3 regions of the Erwinia sp. CGal63 genome follow, and region 3 is predicted to be linked to each of the others. Evidence: predicted binding sites of a transcription regulator. Region 3 holds the regulator's gene; each other region holds the start of a gene.
The links. Region 3 encodes sigma-54, which starts transcription at its own class of promoters, with help from an activator protein. Its sites were predicted from a motif close to GTTGGCACANNTTTCGCTNT; they were not measured.
Positions count from the first base shown of each region.

Region 1: glnK (P-II family nitrogen regulator) is a predicted target of sigma-54. The motif match lies at 3,232-3,251, and genes of this name have one in related genera.
Region 2: glnA (glutamate--ammonia ligase) is a predicted target of sigma-54. The motif match lies at 2,236-2,255, and genes of this name have one in related genera.

Region 1 is NZ_JAKUMN010000006.1:213,341-218,251, forward strand. It holds gene MKZ79_RS17915 (YbaY family lipoprotein) at 1-420, opposite strand, end outside; gene tesB (acyl-CoA thioesterase II) at 618-1,478, shown strand; gene amtB (ammonium transporter AmtB) at 1,527-2,825, opposite strand; gene glnK (P-II family nitrogen regulator) at 2,845-3,183, opposite strand; gene MKZ79_RS17935 (SmdB family multidrug efflux ABC transporter permease/ATP-binding protein) at 3,439-4,911, opposite strand, start outside.
Region 2 is NZ_JAKUMN010000009.1:112,339-117,249, forward strand. It holds gene typA (ribosome-dependent GTPase TypA) at 143-1,966, opposite strand; gene glnA (glutamate--ammonia ligase) at 2,393-3,802, shown strand; gene glnL (nitrogen regulation protein NR(II)) at 4,020-4,911, shown strand, end outside.
Region 3 is NZ_JAKUMN010000002.1:59,512-64,422, forward strand. It holds gene npr (PTS phosphocarrier protein NPr) at 1-202, opposite strand, end outside; gene rapZ (RNase adapter RapZ) at 199-1,053, opposite strand; gene ptsN (PTS IIA-like nitrogen regulatory protein PtsN) at 1,117-1,599, opposite strand; gene hpf (ribosome hibernation promoting factor) at 1,793-2,080, opposite strand; gene rpoN (RNA polymerase factor sigma-54) at 2,103-3,536, opposite strand; gene lptB (LPS export ABC transporter ATP-binding protein) at 3,585-4,310, opposite strand; gene lptA (lipopolysaccharide ABC transporter substrate-binding protein LptA) at 4,314-4,856, opposite strand; gene lptC (LPS export ABC transporter periplasmic protein LptC) at 4,828-4,911, opposite strand, start outside.

The DNA of each region.
Region 1 (4,911 bases), on a different contig from region 3:
GCCGCCGCCGTTAATCACTGGTTTGATGGAGTCGGCTATTAAAATCACGTTGCCATCAACAATGACCGCCGCGCTCAGCAAAATTCTGGCGTTCGGCTGAATATCGGCCGGATTAAACGGCAGAATAAATTTGAACGGCGCTTGCTTGCCGCTGGTCAGTACCACGCGCTGCGAAAGCACTTTAGCCGGCGCATCTGACAACGAAGCGTCTGAAAGCATTACTGTCAGTGACGCATCCGGCGGCAGCACGACGCTGCTCGGCAGCGTAATCGTCCCGCTAACGTGTGGCTGTCGCAGCGTGTCCGACTCCCCTGCGATTTTAGAAGCCAGCGTGGGCGTAGGCACATCTCTACCTTTATCAGCACATCCGGAAAGCGCAACCGCCAGAGCGGCGCTGGTCAATACAGGCCAGAGTTTCATTGATTTATTCTCCTTATGATCAATGCAGGACGTAAAAGGCAGCTGTCCTGCCCCGTAAGCTTTAATTCTGGCACAGGTTATTGATTTTCGCCTGTTAGCCAGTTAAGACGCGCTGATAAGAATATTTCGCCTTGCCGTTGACGGCAGCGGGATCGGTTTCGCAAACTGATAGAGAATCGACTATTGAGGAAGCCGCCATGAGCCAGGCACTGCACGAGCTGTTGAATTTACTGAATCTGGAAAAGCTGGAAGAGGGGCTGTTTCGTGGCCAGAGCGAAGATCTTGGCCTGCGCCAGGTTTTCGGCGGCCAGGTGGTCGGCCAGGCGTTGTATGCCGCCAAACAGATGGTGCCCGCAGAGCGCATTATCCACTCTTTCCACAGCTACTTCTTGCGTCCGGGCGACAGCCAGAAGGCGATTATCTATGATGTGGAAACCCTGCGCGACGGACACAGCTTCAGCGCCCGGCGGGTCAGCGCCATTCAGAATGGTCAGCCTATCTTCTATATGACCGCTTCTTTCCAGGCGCCGGAAAGCGGCTTCGAGCACCAAAAGCCGATGCCGGATGTCGTCGGGCCGGAAGAGCTGATCCCGGAAGGCGAAATCGCCAGACAGCTTTCCCATTTCATTCCGGAAAAAGCGCGTGAAAAATTCTTGTCGGAAAAGCCTTTTGAAATTCGCCCGGTGCAGTTTCATAACCCGCTGAAGGGACAGGTTGCCGAACCGGTTCGCCACGTCTGGCTACGCGCCAATGGGCCGATGCCGGATGACAGACGAATTCATCAGTATCTGCTGGGCTACGCATCAGACTTCAACTTTCTACCGGTTGCGCTGCAGCCGCACGGCAAAGGCTTTCTGGAGCCGGGTATGCAGGTCGCCACTATCGATCATTCCATGTGGTTTCACCGCGCTTTTGATCTAAATCAGTGGCTGCTTTACAGCGTGGAGAGCACTTCGGCTTCGGGCGCCAGAGGTTTCGTACGCGGCGAGTTCTTTACTCAGGAAGGCGTGCTGGTCGCCTCAACGGTACAGGAAGGTGTAATGCGGCTGCGCAAATAATAAAAAGCCCCGCCTCAGGCGGGGCTTTCTGTTTTTTCTGGCTATCTGCTACTGGTTATAAGCGTTTTCACCGTGGCTGTTGACATCCAGACCCTCACGCTCGTGATCCTCCGCTACGCGCAGGCCAACCGTCATATCCGCTACCTTAAAGCCGATAAAGGCCACCACGCCAGTCCAGACCACCGTAATACCTACGCTATAGAGCTGCACCCAAACCTGATGGCCCATTGTCACGCCTGAGGCGTAGCCGACGCCGCCCAGCGACGAGGAAGCGAAAACGCCGGTCAGGATGCAGCCAACGATGCCGCAGACGCCGTGCACACCGAAAACATCACAGGGATCGTCAACGCGCAGCCATTTTTTCAATACGGTAACGCCCCACAATCCCGCCAGGCCGCCGATGATGCCGATAACCAGCGCGCCGCCGACGCCAACATAGCCGCAGGCAGGCGTGATAGCGACCAGTCCCGCAATCGCGCCGGAGCAGACGCCCAGCAGCGAAGGCTTACCGCGCAGCGCCCATTCGCCGAACGTCCAGCTCAGCATTGCGCCAGCCGTCGCCATCACTGTGTTAACAAAAGCCAGCGCCGCGATTTCGTTGGCCGCGCTGGCGGAACCGGCGTTAAAGCCGAACCAGCCGACATAGAGAATAGCGGTGCCGGTAAAGACCATCGGCAGGTTATGCGGTTTAAACGCTTCTTTACCAAACCCGGCGCGCTTGCCAACCAGATAAGCGCCTACCAGTCCGGCGACCGCCGCGTTGATATGTACCACCGTGCCGCCAGCAAAATCCAGCGCGCCATCCTGCGCCAGCAGACCGCCTGACCAGACCATATGCGCGATAGGCAGATAAGAGAAAGTGACCCAGATAGCGACAAAAATCAGCACCGCCGAGAAGCGGATACGCTCAGCCAGCGCGCCCACAATCAGGCCAACCGTAATGCAGGCGAACGAAGCCTGAAACGAAACGTGGATATACTGGTAGAAGGTGCCGACCAGCGCCGTCAGCTGGATGTTTTTCAACATCGCCATACTGAAGTCGCCAAAGAAAGCGTTGCCGGTGCTGAAGGCCAGCGAATAGCCGTAAAGCATCCAGATTACGCAGACCATCGCAAAGGTCACGGAAACCTGGGTCAGCATTGAGAGCACGTTTTTGGCCCGAATCAGGCCGCCGTAGAAAAGAGCGATGCCGGGTAGCGTCATAAACAGCACCAGTGCGGTGCAAATCATCATAAAGGCGTTGTCCGCTTTATCCGCCACGGCTGGCGCTGCCATCGCCAGCGACGGCAGCAGGAAAAGGCTGGCGAGGCCGAACTTAGTCATTTTTCTCATTTTTTCCCATCCCATCACAATTCCTGGCCCAAGATTAGAGTGCGGCTTCGTCTGTTTCGCCAGTGCGAATACGAATAACCCGCTGCAGTTCAGCGACGAAAATTTTGCCGTCGCCAATTTTGCCGGTGTAGGCGGCTTTGCCAATCACATCCACCACTTCATCCAGCTGGTCGTCGGCAATCGCGATATCGATTTTGACTTTTGGCAGGAAGTTCACGCTGTACTCGGCACCGCGATAGAGCTCGGCATGCCCTTTCTGGCGACCAAACCCTTTGACCTCGGTGACGGTCAGGCCCTGAATGCCGATAGCAGAAAGCGCTTCGCGCACGTCTTCTAATTTAAACGGTTTGATTACCACGGTAACCAGCTTCATACGATCCCCTCCAGCTAAATAAAACGGTGATTCCGCCCCGCATAAGCTAAAGCAAAGGTTGTGCCATAAATAAGAAACGGACGTATTACAAAGGCGCGACGGCAGACAGCGCTGGCGCCGGAAAGCAGGCCAGCCACTTTAAGAATAGAGGGAAAAAGAAAACGCACCATTAAGGTGCGTTGCGCGTTGTAATTGTGCATCGGGTAAATTCAGACGGCGATGCCGCCTGCTTTTAGTGCAGCGAAACGGTAAGGGTTACTGTTCCGTCTCCTGTAGCTCTTCGCCCGCCAGCTGCAGCTGATACATCTGCCAGTAGCGGCCCTGCTTCGCCAGCAGCTGCTGATGATCGCCCTGCTCTACCGCCTGACCGCGGTGCAACACAAGAATAGTGTCCGCTTCGATAATGGTGGAGAGTCGGTGAGCAATCACCACCAGCGTGGTCTGCTCGCGCACTGCCCGCAGCGCTTTCTGAATCGCCTGCTCGGTGCCGGAGTCGATATTGGCCGTTGCCTCGTCCAGAATCAGAATCTGCGGCGAGGCGACCAGCACGCGCGCCATTGCCAGCAGCTGCTTTTGTCCCACGGAGAGATTGTTTCCCTGTTCGCCAAGCCGCGTGTAGATCCCGTCCGACAGCGAACGCGCCAGATCGGCCAGCTGTACGGTTTCCAGCGCGCGCCAGACGGCCTCTTCGCTAATTGCCCGCCCCAGCGCCACGTTGGCGAAGAAGCTGTCGGCCAGCACTACCGGATCCTGCTGCACCATCGCTACGCCTTCTCGCAGCACGCCATGACTGAGCGAGGAGAGCGGCCTGCCGTCCAGTTTGATTTGGCCCTGAGTAACCGGATAGTAGCCCATCAGCAGATTAGCCAGCGTGCTTTTGCCGCTGCCGGTATGGCCAACCAGCGCCACAAAGCTGCGCGAAGGCACGCTGAGATTAATATCACTGAGCACATTGCGACCGTCGCGGTAGGCAAAACTCAGGTTCTCGATCTCGATTTGTCCGGAAGCCAGCGGTCGGCTCTCCTTGCCGTAGTGCTGACGCGGCGCGTCCATCAGTTCAAAGATACGCTCGCCGGCCACCACCGCCTGCTGCAGCATCGACTGCTGGGTGGTCAGCTCAATCAAAGGCTCGTTAAGCCTGCCCAGATAGTTGATAAAGGCGTAAAGCACGCCGACCTCGATACTGCCGCTGGAGGAGAAGCCGAACAGCAGCATCAGTCCGCAAAGGATCATCGCAGAGAACAAACTGAGCAGCGGCCTGAGCAGGAAACCGTCCAGCCGCAGCGTCTCCATTCTCGCCAGATAGTGCGATCGGCTCGCTTCGCTCATTCGCTCGCCGAAACGCGCCTGCTGGCGAAACTGCTGGATAACGCTCATGCCGTTGATAACTTCGTTAAAGCCGTTATTGATATCGGCCAGATAGCTGCGCACCCGCCGTACGATAGGCGTGCTGTAGCGCTGGTAGATCAGCATTACCGCCAGCACCGCCGGAAAGATCATTATTGCCACCAGCGCCATTCGCCAGTCCAGGCTAAACATCGCCACCAGCATCGCGCCAATCAGCGCCGCGCTGCGCAATACCGTCGCCACGACGGTGACATAGAGATCGCGAACCACTTCGGTATCGTTGGTGACGCGCGAAATAATCTGGCCGACGGGCTGAGTGTCAAAGGCGCTCAGCGGCTGGCGCAGCGCCGCGTCCATCACGTCGGTGCGCAGTTGCTGCAC
Region 2 (4,911 bases), on a different contig from region 3:
TTTGTTCCGGCAAGATAATCACTCTAGCGGTAAAAAGAGAAGCTGAACAGGGCGGGAATTTGAAATATGGAAGGAAGGTTCCACTGAGGAAAAAAACAGGGCCGGAAAGCTCCGGCCCTGTCTAACAGCTTAAAAACGAGAATTAAGCGTCTTTGCTGCCGCGTGAAGCGCGTTTACGATCGTTTTCGGTCAGGTGACGCTTACGAATACGTACGGACAGCGGAGTCACTTCCACCAGCTCGTCGTCATCGATAAACTCAATCGCCTGCTCAAGGGTCATCTTGATGGCCGGAACCAGCGTAGTCGCTTCGTCAGTACCGGAAGCACGCATGTTGGTCAGCTTCTTACCGGTCAGACAGTTCACGGTCAGGTCGTTGGAGCGGCTGTGAATACCGATGATCTGGCCTTCATAAACCTCTGCACCGTGACCCAGGAACAGCTTGCCGCGATCCTGCAGGCTGTACAGGGCGAACGCTACCGCTTTACCCTGGCCGTTAGAGATCAGTACGCCGTTCTGACGCTGGCCCACTTCGCCCGGACGAACATCGTCGTAGTGGCTGAAAGTGGAGTACAGCAGACCGGTACCGGAAGTCATGGTCATGAATTCGTTACGGAAGCCGATCAGGCCACGGCTTGGGATCACGTAGTCAAGACGTACGCGGCCTTTGCCATCCGGATCCATGTTTTTCATGTCCGCTTTACGTTCGCCCATCGCCTGCATCACGGCGCCCTGGTGCTGCTCTTCGATATCCAGGGTAACGTTCTCGAACGGCTCCTGCTTACGACCGTCAACTTCGCGGAAGATAACTTTCGGACGGGATACCGCCAGCTCAAAGCCTTCACGACGCATGTTTTCGATCAGTACGGACAGGTGCAGCTCGCCACGACCAGAAACGCGGAACGCATCGGCGTCTTCGGTTTCTTCCACGCGCAGCGCCACGTTGTGCACCAGCTCTTTACGCAGACGATCCAGAATCTGACGAGAAGTAACGAACTTACCTTCTTTACCGCAGAACGGCGAGGTGTTGACGTTAAAGAACATGGTGACGGTTGGCTCGTCAACGCTCAGGGCCGGCAGCGCCTGCACGTTCTGCGTATCGCAGATAGTGTCGGAGATGTTCAGCTCGCCCAGACCGGTGATAGCGATGATATCGCCCGCTTCCGCTTCGGTAGCATCAATACGCTCCAGACCCAGGTGAGTCAGCACTTTGCCAACTTTACCGTTACGGGTTTTGCCTTCGCTATCGATGATAGTAACCTGCTGGTTCGGCTTCACTTTACCGCGCTTGATGCGGCCGATGCCGATAACGCCAACATAGTTGTTGTAGTCCAGCTGAGAGATCTGCATCTGGAACGGCGCTTCTGCCTCAACCTGCGGAGGCGAAACGTGTTTCACGATCGCTTCATACAGCGGAGTCATATCTTCAGCCATGTCGGTGTGGTCAAGACCAGCGATACCGTTCAGGGCGGAAGCATAGATGATAGGGAAATCCAGCTGCTCGTCAGTCGCATCCAGGTTAACGAACAGGTCGAACACCTGATCCACAACCCAGTCAGGGCGCGCGCCAGGACGGTCAACTTTGTTGATGACCACGATCGGCTTCAGACCATTAGCAAACGCTTTTTTGGTCACGAAGCGGGTTTGCGGCATAGGGCCATCCATTGCATCCACAACCAGCAGCACCGAGTCGACCATTGACATCACGCGCTCTACCTCGCCGCCGAAGTCGGCGTGTCCCGGGGTATCCACGATGTTGATACGGTAGTCGTTCCATTTAATGGCGGTGTTTTTTGCGAGGATGGTAATCCCACGCTCTTTCTCCAAATCGTTGGAGTCCATTACGCGTTCGGTCGCTTCGGTACGGGCGTCGAAAGTCCCGGACTGCTGCAGCAACTTATCAACCAGGGTAGTTTTACCGTGGTCAACGTGGGCAATAATGGCGATGTTACGCAAATTTTCGATCACAGCTTTGCCTCAGGCATTAGAAATAGCGCGCTATTGTACACGGATTAATCGAAGAGCTGAACAGGATCACAGTTTTCAATTAAAGATAACTTTCGGGATTGCTTTAAGGGGCCGTTTCCGGTGCAAAAAATGCACGTTATCGCAAAAATGCACTATTATTGTGCATTGCCCGCATGCAAAAGCACCACAATGGTGCGCGACTTCCATCGTGGTGCAGCTCCCGTTTCACGAGAGGGCGCATCATAGCGCTTTTTCCGCCAATTAAGAAAGTTGGCATAGTTTTCGCTTTAATTCCCTTAAGCGAAAAACGCCCGTTTCCACAACGGTAGCTTGTCAGAGAACGTAATTATCGGTCGGCTGGGCGAACCAGGCAACCCGCGAAAGTTCTCTAACTGACGACCATGACAAAATCCAGGAGAGTTAAGTATGTCCGCTGAACACGTTCTGTCGATGATGAACGAGCATGAAGTCAAATTTGTTGACCTGCGCTTCACAGACACCAAAGGTAAAGAGCAGCACGTTACCATTCCTGCTCACCAGGTTAACGCCGACTTCTTCGAAGAAGGCAAAATGTTTGACGGCTCCTCTATCGGCGGCTGGAAAGGCATTAACGAATCAGACATGGTGCTGATGCCTGACGCGACTACCGCGGTTCTGGATCCGTTTTTCGAAGACTCTACGCTGATTATCCGCTGCGACATCCTGGAGCCAGGCACCATGCAGGGCTACGATCGCGACCCACGCTCTATCGCCAAGCGCGCGGAAGATTTCCTGCGCTCTTCCGGCATCGCGGATACCGTGCTGTTTGGGCCAGAGCCAGAGTTCTTCCTGTTTGACGACGTGCGTTTCGGCGCGACGACTTCCGGCTCTCACGTTGCTATCGACGATATCGAAGCGGCATGGAACACCGGCAAAGAATACGAAGGCGGCAACAAAGGCCACCGTCCGGGCCTGAAAGGCGGCTACTTCCCGGTTCCACCGGTCGATTCCTCTCAGGATATCCGTTCCGCCATGTGCCTGACCATGGAACAGATGGGCCTGGTTGTTGAAGCTCATCACCACGAAGTGGCGACAGCAGGTCAGAACGAAGTGGCTACCCGCTTCAACACCATGACCAAGAAAGCGGACGAAATTCAGATCTATAAATACGTTGTGCACAACGTGGCGCACGCTTTCGGTAAAACCGCGACCTTTATGCCAAAACCCATTTTCGGCGATAACGGTTCCGGTATGCACTGCCATATGTCTCTGTCCAAAGGCGGCACCAACCTGTTCGCTGGCGACAAATACGGCGGCCTGTCTGAAACTGCCCTGTTCTACATCGGCGGCGTTATCAAGCACGCGAAAGCGATCAACGCCCTGTCTAACCCAACGACCAACTCCTACAAGCGTCTGGTTCCGGGTTACGAAGCGCCGGTAATGCTGGCTTATTCCGCACGTAACCGCTCCGCTTCTATCCGTATCCCGGTTGTCGCCAGCCCGAAAGCGCGCCGTATCGAAGCTCGCTTCCCGGATCCAGCGGCCAACCCGTACCTGTGCTTCGCTGCGCTGCTGATGGCTGGCCTGGACGGCATCATCAACAAAATCCATCCTGGCGACGCGATGGACAAAAACCTGTACGACCTGCCGCCGGAAGAAGAAGCTGAGATTCCAAAAGTAGCTGGCTCGCTGGAAGAGGCGCTGAACGCGCTGAACGAAGATCGTGAGTTCCTGACTCGCGGTGGCGTGTTCACCGACGACACCATCGATGCTTATATCGAACTGCGCAAAGCCGAAATGGACCGCGTGCGCATGACGCCGCATCCGGTAGAGTTCGAACTCTACTACAGCGTTTAATTTCTGAATCCGGCGTATTTCGTCGCGTCAGAGCAACGCCCGAAGCGATTCGGGCGCTTACAGAAGCCGCCGCGTAACAAACGCCGGAGATTTTGTTGCCGTGGAAACTTTCAGCCCATCTCCGGATGGGCTTTTTTCACCGCGTAACAAGGTTCAGGAAGACGAATTTCGGGTTCCATGACTATAATGCACCAAAACGGTGCAGGAGAACGCTGTTATGGCAACAGGCACGCGGCCCGATGCCGGGCAGATCCTCAACTCCCTGATTAACAGTATCTTGCTGGTCGACGGCGAACTGGTGGTGCACTACGCCAATCCCGCCGCGCAGCAGCTGCTGGCGCAAAGTTCCCGCAAGCTTTTCGGCACGCCGCTGCCAGATTTGATGGGCTATTTTTCCCTCAATATCGAGGTGATGCGCGAGAGCCTGAAAGCCGGCCAGGGTTTTACCGACAGCGAGGTTACGCTGGTTGTGGACAGCCGGGCGCACATTATGTCGCTAACGGCGCAGCTGCTGCCGGACGGCTTAATCTTGTTGGAAATGGCGCCGATGGATAATCAGCGTCGCCTCAGTCAGGAACAGATTCAGCATGCGCAACAGGTGGCCGCGCGCGATCTGGTGCGCGGGCTGGCGCACGAAATAAAAAACCCGCTTGGCGGCCTACGCGGCGCAGCGCAGCTATTGGCTAAAGCGCTGCCCGATCCCGCCTTAACGGAATACACCAAAGTTATTATCGAGCAGGCCGACCGTCTGCGTAATCTGGTGGATCGCCTGCTTGGCCCGCAGCAGCCCGGGATGCACGTGACGCAAAGCATTCATCAGGTCGCCGAGCGCGTGGTCAACCTGGTTTCAATGGAACTGCCGGACAATGTCAAACTGATCAGGGATTACGATCCCAGCCTGCCGGAGCTGCCGCACGATCCTGACCAAATCGAGCAGGTGCTGCTGAACGTCGTGCGCAACGCCTTACAGGCACTGGGAGAGAAAGGCGGCGAAATTACGCTGCGCACCCGTACAGCATTTCAGCTGACGCTGCACGGCGTCCGCTATCGGCTGGTCGCCCGTATCGATATCGAAGATAACGGCCCCGGCATTCCAGCCCAGCTCCAGG
Region 3 (4,911 bases):
TGGCTTCGATCTCAATCTGGCCGCCTTTGGCGGAATCCAGCATCAGCAGCGCGATCACGCTGCTGGCTTCCGCTTCCGTACCGCTCTCGTTACGCAGCAGCACCTCGGCATCGAAACTCTGTACCAGTTCAAACAGCTTCATGGCGGGCCTGGCGTGCATACCCAGCTTGTTTTTGATTTCAACCACTTGTTTAACGGTCATGATTTACGCTTTTCCAGAGTGCGATGGCGGGACTGCACGTTTTTTCCTCGCGAGCGGAAATAGTCGGCCAGCTGTTCCGCTATATAGACCGAACGATGCTTGCCGCCGGTACAGCCGATAGCCACGGTAAGATAGCTGCGGTTGTTGGTTTCCAGCATCGGCAGCCAGAGTTCCAGGTAACTGCGCGTCTGGTAGATAAAATTATGCACTTCGGTATGGCGATCCAGGAAGGCGGCCACCGGTCGATCCAGTCCGGTCATGGGGCGAAGTTTAGGATCCCAGTGCGGATTCGGCAAAAAGCGTACGTCAAACACGTAGTCGGCGTCGATTGGAATGCCGTGCTTGAAGCCGAAGGATTCGAACACCATCGTCAGCTCGCGTTCGCGTTTGCCCAGCAGGCGCGTGCGCAGCATTTCGGCCAGTTCGTGCACCGACATCTCTGAAGTATCGACGATCAGATCCGCCCGTGAGCGAAGCGGCTCCAGCAGATCGCTCTCTTCGTCGATAGCGCTCTCCAGCGAAAGGTTTTTACTGGAAAGCGGATGCAGACGGCGGGTGTCGCTATAGCGCCGGATCAGCGTATTGCGATCGGCATCAAGAAAGAGTAGCTGAGGCGAAAAACTGTCGGGCAGGCCGGTCAGCGCTTTTTCGAAGATTTCCGGCGACTCCGGCATATTGCGCACGTCAATGCTGACGGCTGCCGAAATATTGCGGTCCGCCAGCGATCTGGCCAGCTCCGGCAGCAGCACTACGGGCAGATTGTCCACGCAGTAGAAGCCCATATCCTCCAGCGCCCTTAACGCGACGGACTTGCCGGAACCAGAACGCCCGCTGACGATCATCAGCACCATGACTTTTTCTCCTGATTTGAAGCCTTATCAAAAGGACGGGCCGGCAAGTCGGCCCGGTAAGGCTTAAGAGGTGGCTTCCGGGTTTTCCGCCATAATCTCAAAAAGCTCTTCATCGCTTTGCGCCGCTCGCAGACGACGGCAAACCGTTTTATCGGCCAGGCGCTTCGCCACCAGCGAAAGCGTATGCAGGTGCGTTTTGCACTGGTCGGCAGGCACCAGCAGGGCGAACAGCAGGTCTACCGGCTGATTATCGATAGCGTCGAAGGCCACGGGCTGATCGAGGCGAATAAACACGGCCACCGCGCGCAGCGTATCTTCCACCAGCTTGCCGTGCGGAATGGCGATGCCGTTACCTATGCCGGTGCTGCCCATGCGTTCACGCGTCAGGATCGCTTCAAAGATCGTCTGATGCGGCAAATTAAGCTGTTTGGCCGCCAGCTCGCTGATAATCTCCAGCGCCCGCTTTTTGCTCTGGCAGTGGACGCCGTTGCGGGTGCAGGAAAGGCTCAGTACCGAGCTCAGTTCCAGTGTCAGGTCATTGTTCATCATAGGTTCACTTAGGTCTTCACTTCCGCCTGGCAAAACGGCGCTGCCGGCAGTTAAGCCTGTCGGCAGGCCATCAGTCGACTGCATTATGCCCGTTGATTAACGGCTCGTCTTCTGCAACCAGAAGACGAGCCGGGATAGTTTACGCCATCAGGTAAGCGTGGCGGAAAAATAATCAATGCCTGCAGGACAATTAATGCTGCTTCAACTTGTCTTTATGTTTATTTAGCTGGCGAGTCAGCTTGTCGATCAGGCCATCAATCGCCGCGTACATATCTTTTTCTTCCGAGGTGGCGTGCAACTCACCACCGCTAACGTGTAGCGTCGCATCGGCTATCTGCGTCACCTTCTCTACCTTGAGAACAATATAGACCTGGCTGATACGGTCAAAGTATTGCTCCAGTTTGGCGAACTTAGCCGTAACGAATTCGCGTAAAGGCTCGGTAATTTCAACATTCTGCCCGGTAATATTGAGTTGCATAGGCTCTTCCTTATCTGTTCGTTCAGACCAGCTGTTTGCGCTGGTTTGAGGGCGGGATGGATAAAGACTCTCGGTACTTCGCGACGGTGCGGCGGGCCACCATGATCCCCTGATCGGAAAGCAGTGTGGTCAGCTTGCTGTCGCTAAGAGGCTTGGCGGGATTCTCCGCCGAGATCAATTTCTTCACCAGCGCGCGTATCGCCGTGGAGGAAGCTTCGCCGCCGCCTTCGGTATTCACATGGCTGGAGAAGAAATATTTCAGTTCAAAAATACCGCGTGGGCTGTGCAGGTATTTCTGCGTGGTGACTCGTGAAATGGTCGACTCGTGCATCTCCACGGCGGCGGCGATATCCGCCAGCACCATAGGACGCATAAACTCTTCACCCTGTTCAAAGAAAGCCTGCTGCTGGTCGACGATGCAGCGCGTCACCTTCAGCAGCGTGTCGTTACGGCTTTCCAGGCTTTTAATCAGCCAGCGGGCTTCCTGCAGATTGCTGCGGATAAACTGGCTGTCGCTGTCGCTGCGCGCCGAACCGCCCAGCGAAGCGTAGTGCTGGTTTATCTTCAGGCGCGGCACGCTGTCGGCGTTAAGCTCGACCGTCCAGCGGGCGCCGACTTTGCGCACCAGCACGTCGGGGATGACATATTCCGGCTCGCCGGTATTGATTGACTGGCCGGGACGCGGATCCAGCGACTGAATCAGCTGCATGGCGTTTTTCAGCACGTCCTCTTTCAGACGAGTGACGCGCATCAGGCTGCGGAAATCATGGTTAGCCAGCAGATCAAGATGCTCGCTGACGATCAGCCGCGCCTCTTTCAGCCAAGGCGTCTCATCCACGAACTGCGACAGCTGAACCAGCAGGCAGTCGCGCAGATCGCGAGCGCAGACGCCGATCGGATCAAATCGCTGCACGCGCTTCAGGACGGCTTCGACTTCCTCGGCGGTAAGCTCCTCGTCGCCGATGCTTTCCTGAATCTCCTGCAGCGGCGCGGTCAGATAACCCGTAGGGTCTACGGCGTCGATAATCGCAGTAGCGATAGCGCGATCGGTATCGGTGAAAGGCGTCAGCTCCACCTGCCACATCAGGTAATCCTGCAGCGTCTGGGTGGTTTCGCCCTGATAAACGGGCAGCTCGTCATCGTGATAGTCAGTACCCGTGCCTGAAGGCGTGCCGGCGGTGTAGATCTCGTCCCAGGTGGCGTCGAGCGGCAGCTCTTCCGGCATATCTTTCTGTTCCAGCGCCTCGCGGGTGTCCAGCGCCTCTTTTTCCTGATATTCGCGGCTGTCCACTTCTTCATGAAGATCGGTTTGTTCAAGCAGCGGATTGCTTTCCAGCGCCAGCTGAATTTCCTGCTGGAGTTCGAGCGTAGAGAGTTGCAGCAGACGGATAGCCTGCTGCAGTTGTGGCGTCATGGCAAGCTGTTGGCTAAGCCTGAGCTGCAAACCTTGCTTCATATTCAGGATACTTATTCCTCAAAAATCTCGACCGGTCTGAACACCTTATCAGAGTCTGAACTCTTCACCCAAATAGACGCGTTTAACTTGTTCATCTTCGAGGATTTGCTCAGGGGATCCGTGCGCGATCAAATGTCCCTGGCTGACGATATAGGCGCGTTCGCAAACGGCCAGCGTCTCACGAACGTTGTGGTCGGTGATCAGCACGCCTAGCCCGCTGTCGCGCAGGTGTTCGATAATCTTTTTAATATCGATAACGGAGATCGGATCGACGCCGGCGAAAGGCTCATCCAGCAGGATAAATTTAGGATTGGCCGCCAGCGCGCGGGCGATCTCTACGCGACGGCGCTCGCCGCCGGAGAGCGCCTGTCCCATGCTGTCGCGCAGATGGGAGATATGAAACTCTTCCATCAGCTCATTGGCGCGATCGGTACGCTGTTCCGCCGTCAGGTCATCGCGGATCTGCAGCACCGCCATCAGGTTATCGAACACGCTCAGGCGGCGGAAGATAGAGGCTTCCTGCGGCAAATAGCCGATGCCGCGTCGCGCGCGCGCGTGCAGCGGCAGAATACTGATATCTTCATCGTCGATCACGATGCGGCCCGCGTCGCGAGGCACGATGCCGACCACCATATAGAACGTAGTGGTCTTGCCCGCGCCGTTCGGGCCCAACAGGCCGACGATCTCGCCGGATTTCACCTCCAGGCTGACATCTTCCACCACGCGGCGGCCTTTGTAGGCTTTCGCCAGATTTTGCGCAATCAAAGTCGCCATGGCTTAGTTACTCTTCTTGTTGGACTGGGTGCCTTTATCCTGCAGCTGCGAAGGCACCAGTACGGTCGTCACGCGTTTGCCCGTGTTGCCGTAAGCCTGCATCTTCTGCTCTTTGACCAAATAGGTGATGCGGTCGCCCTTGACGTTGCTGTCCAGCTGCTCCAGGTAAGCGTTACCCGTCAGCTCGACAAAATCTTTCGCCAGCTCGTAATGCATTTTCAGCGCGTGGCCTTTTACCGGCTTGCCGTTGTCCTGCATCTGGTAAAAGGTTGCCGGATTGCCCCAGGCGTCCACGATGGTCTTGTTGCTGTCGCCGCCGGGACGCGTAACCACGACCTTATCCGCGGTGATTTTGATCGAACCCTGGGTGACGATGACGTTGCCGGTGAAGGTCGCCACGTTGCCCTGCATGTCCAGCGCCTGATTTTCGGAGTCTACGTTAACCGGCTTATCCGAGTCGCCCGTCAGGGCGAAAGCGGGCAGGCTGGCCGCCAGCAGCAGGCCGAGCGTCAAAAACTTAAGGTTGGTTCGCATTCTGAATTTCATAGGAGGTTTTGACCTTTTCAATCAACTCGGCGGTTTTCTTCCGTAAATTGCCGCG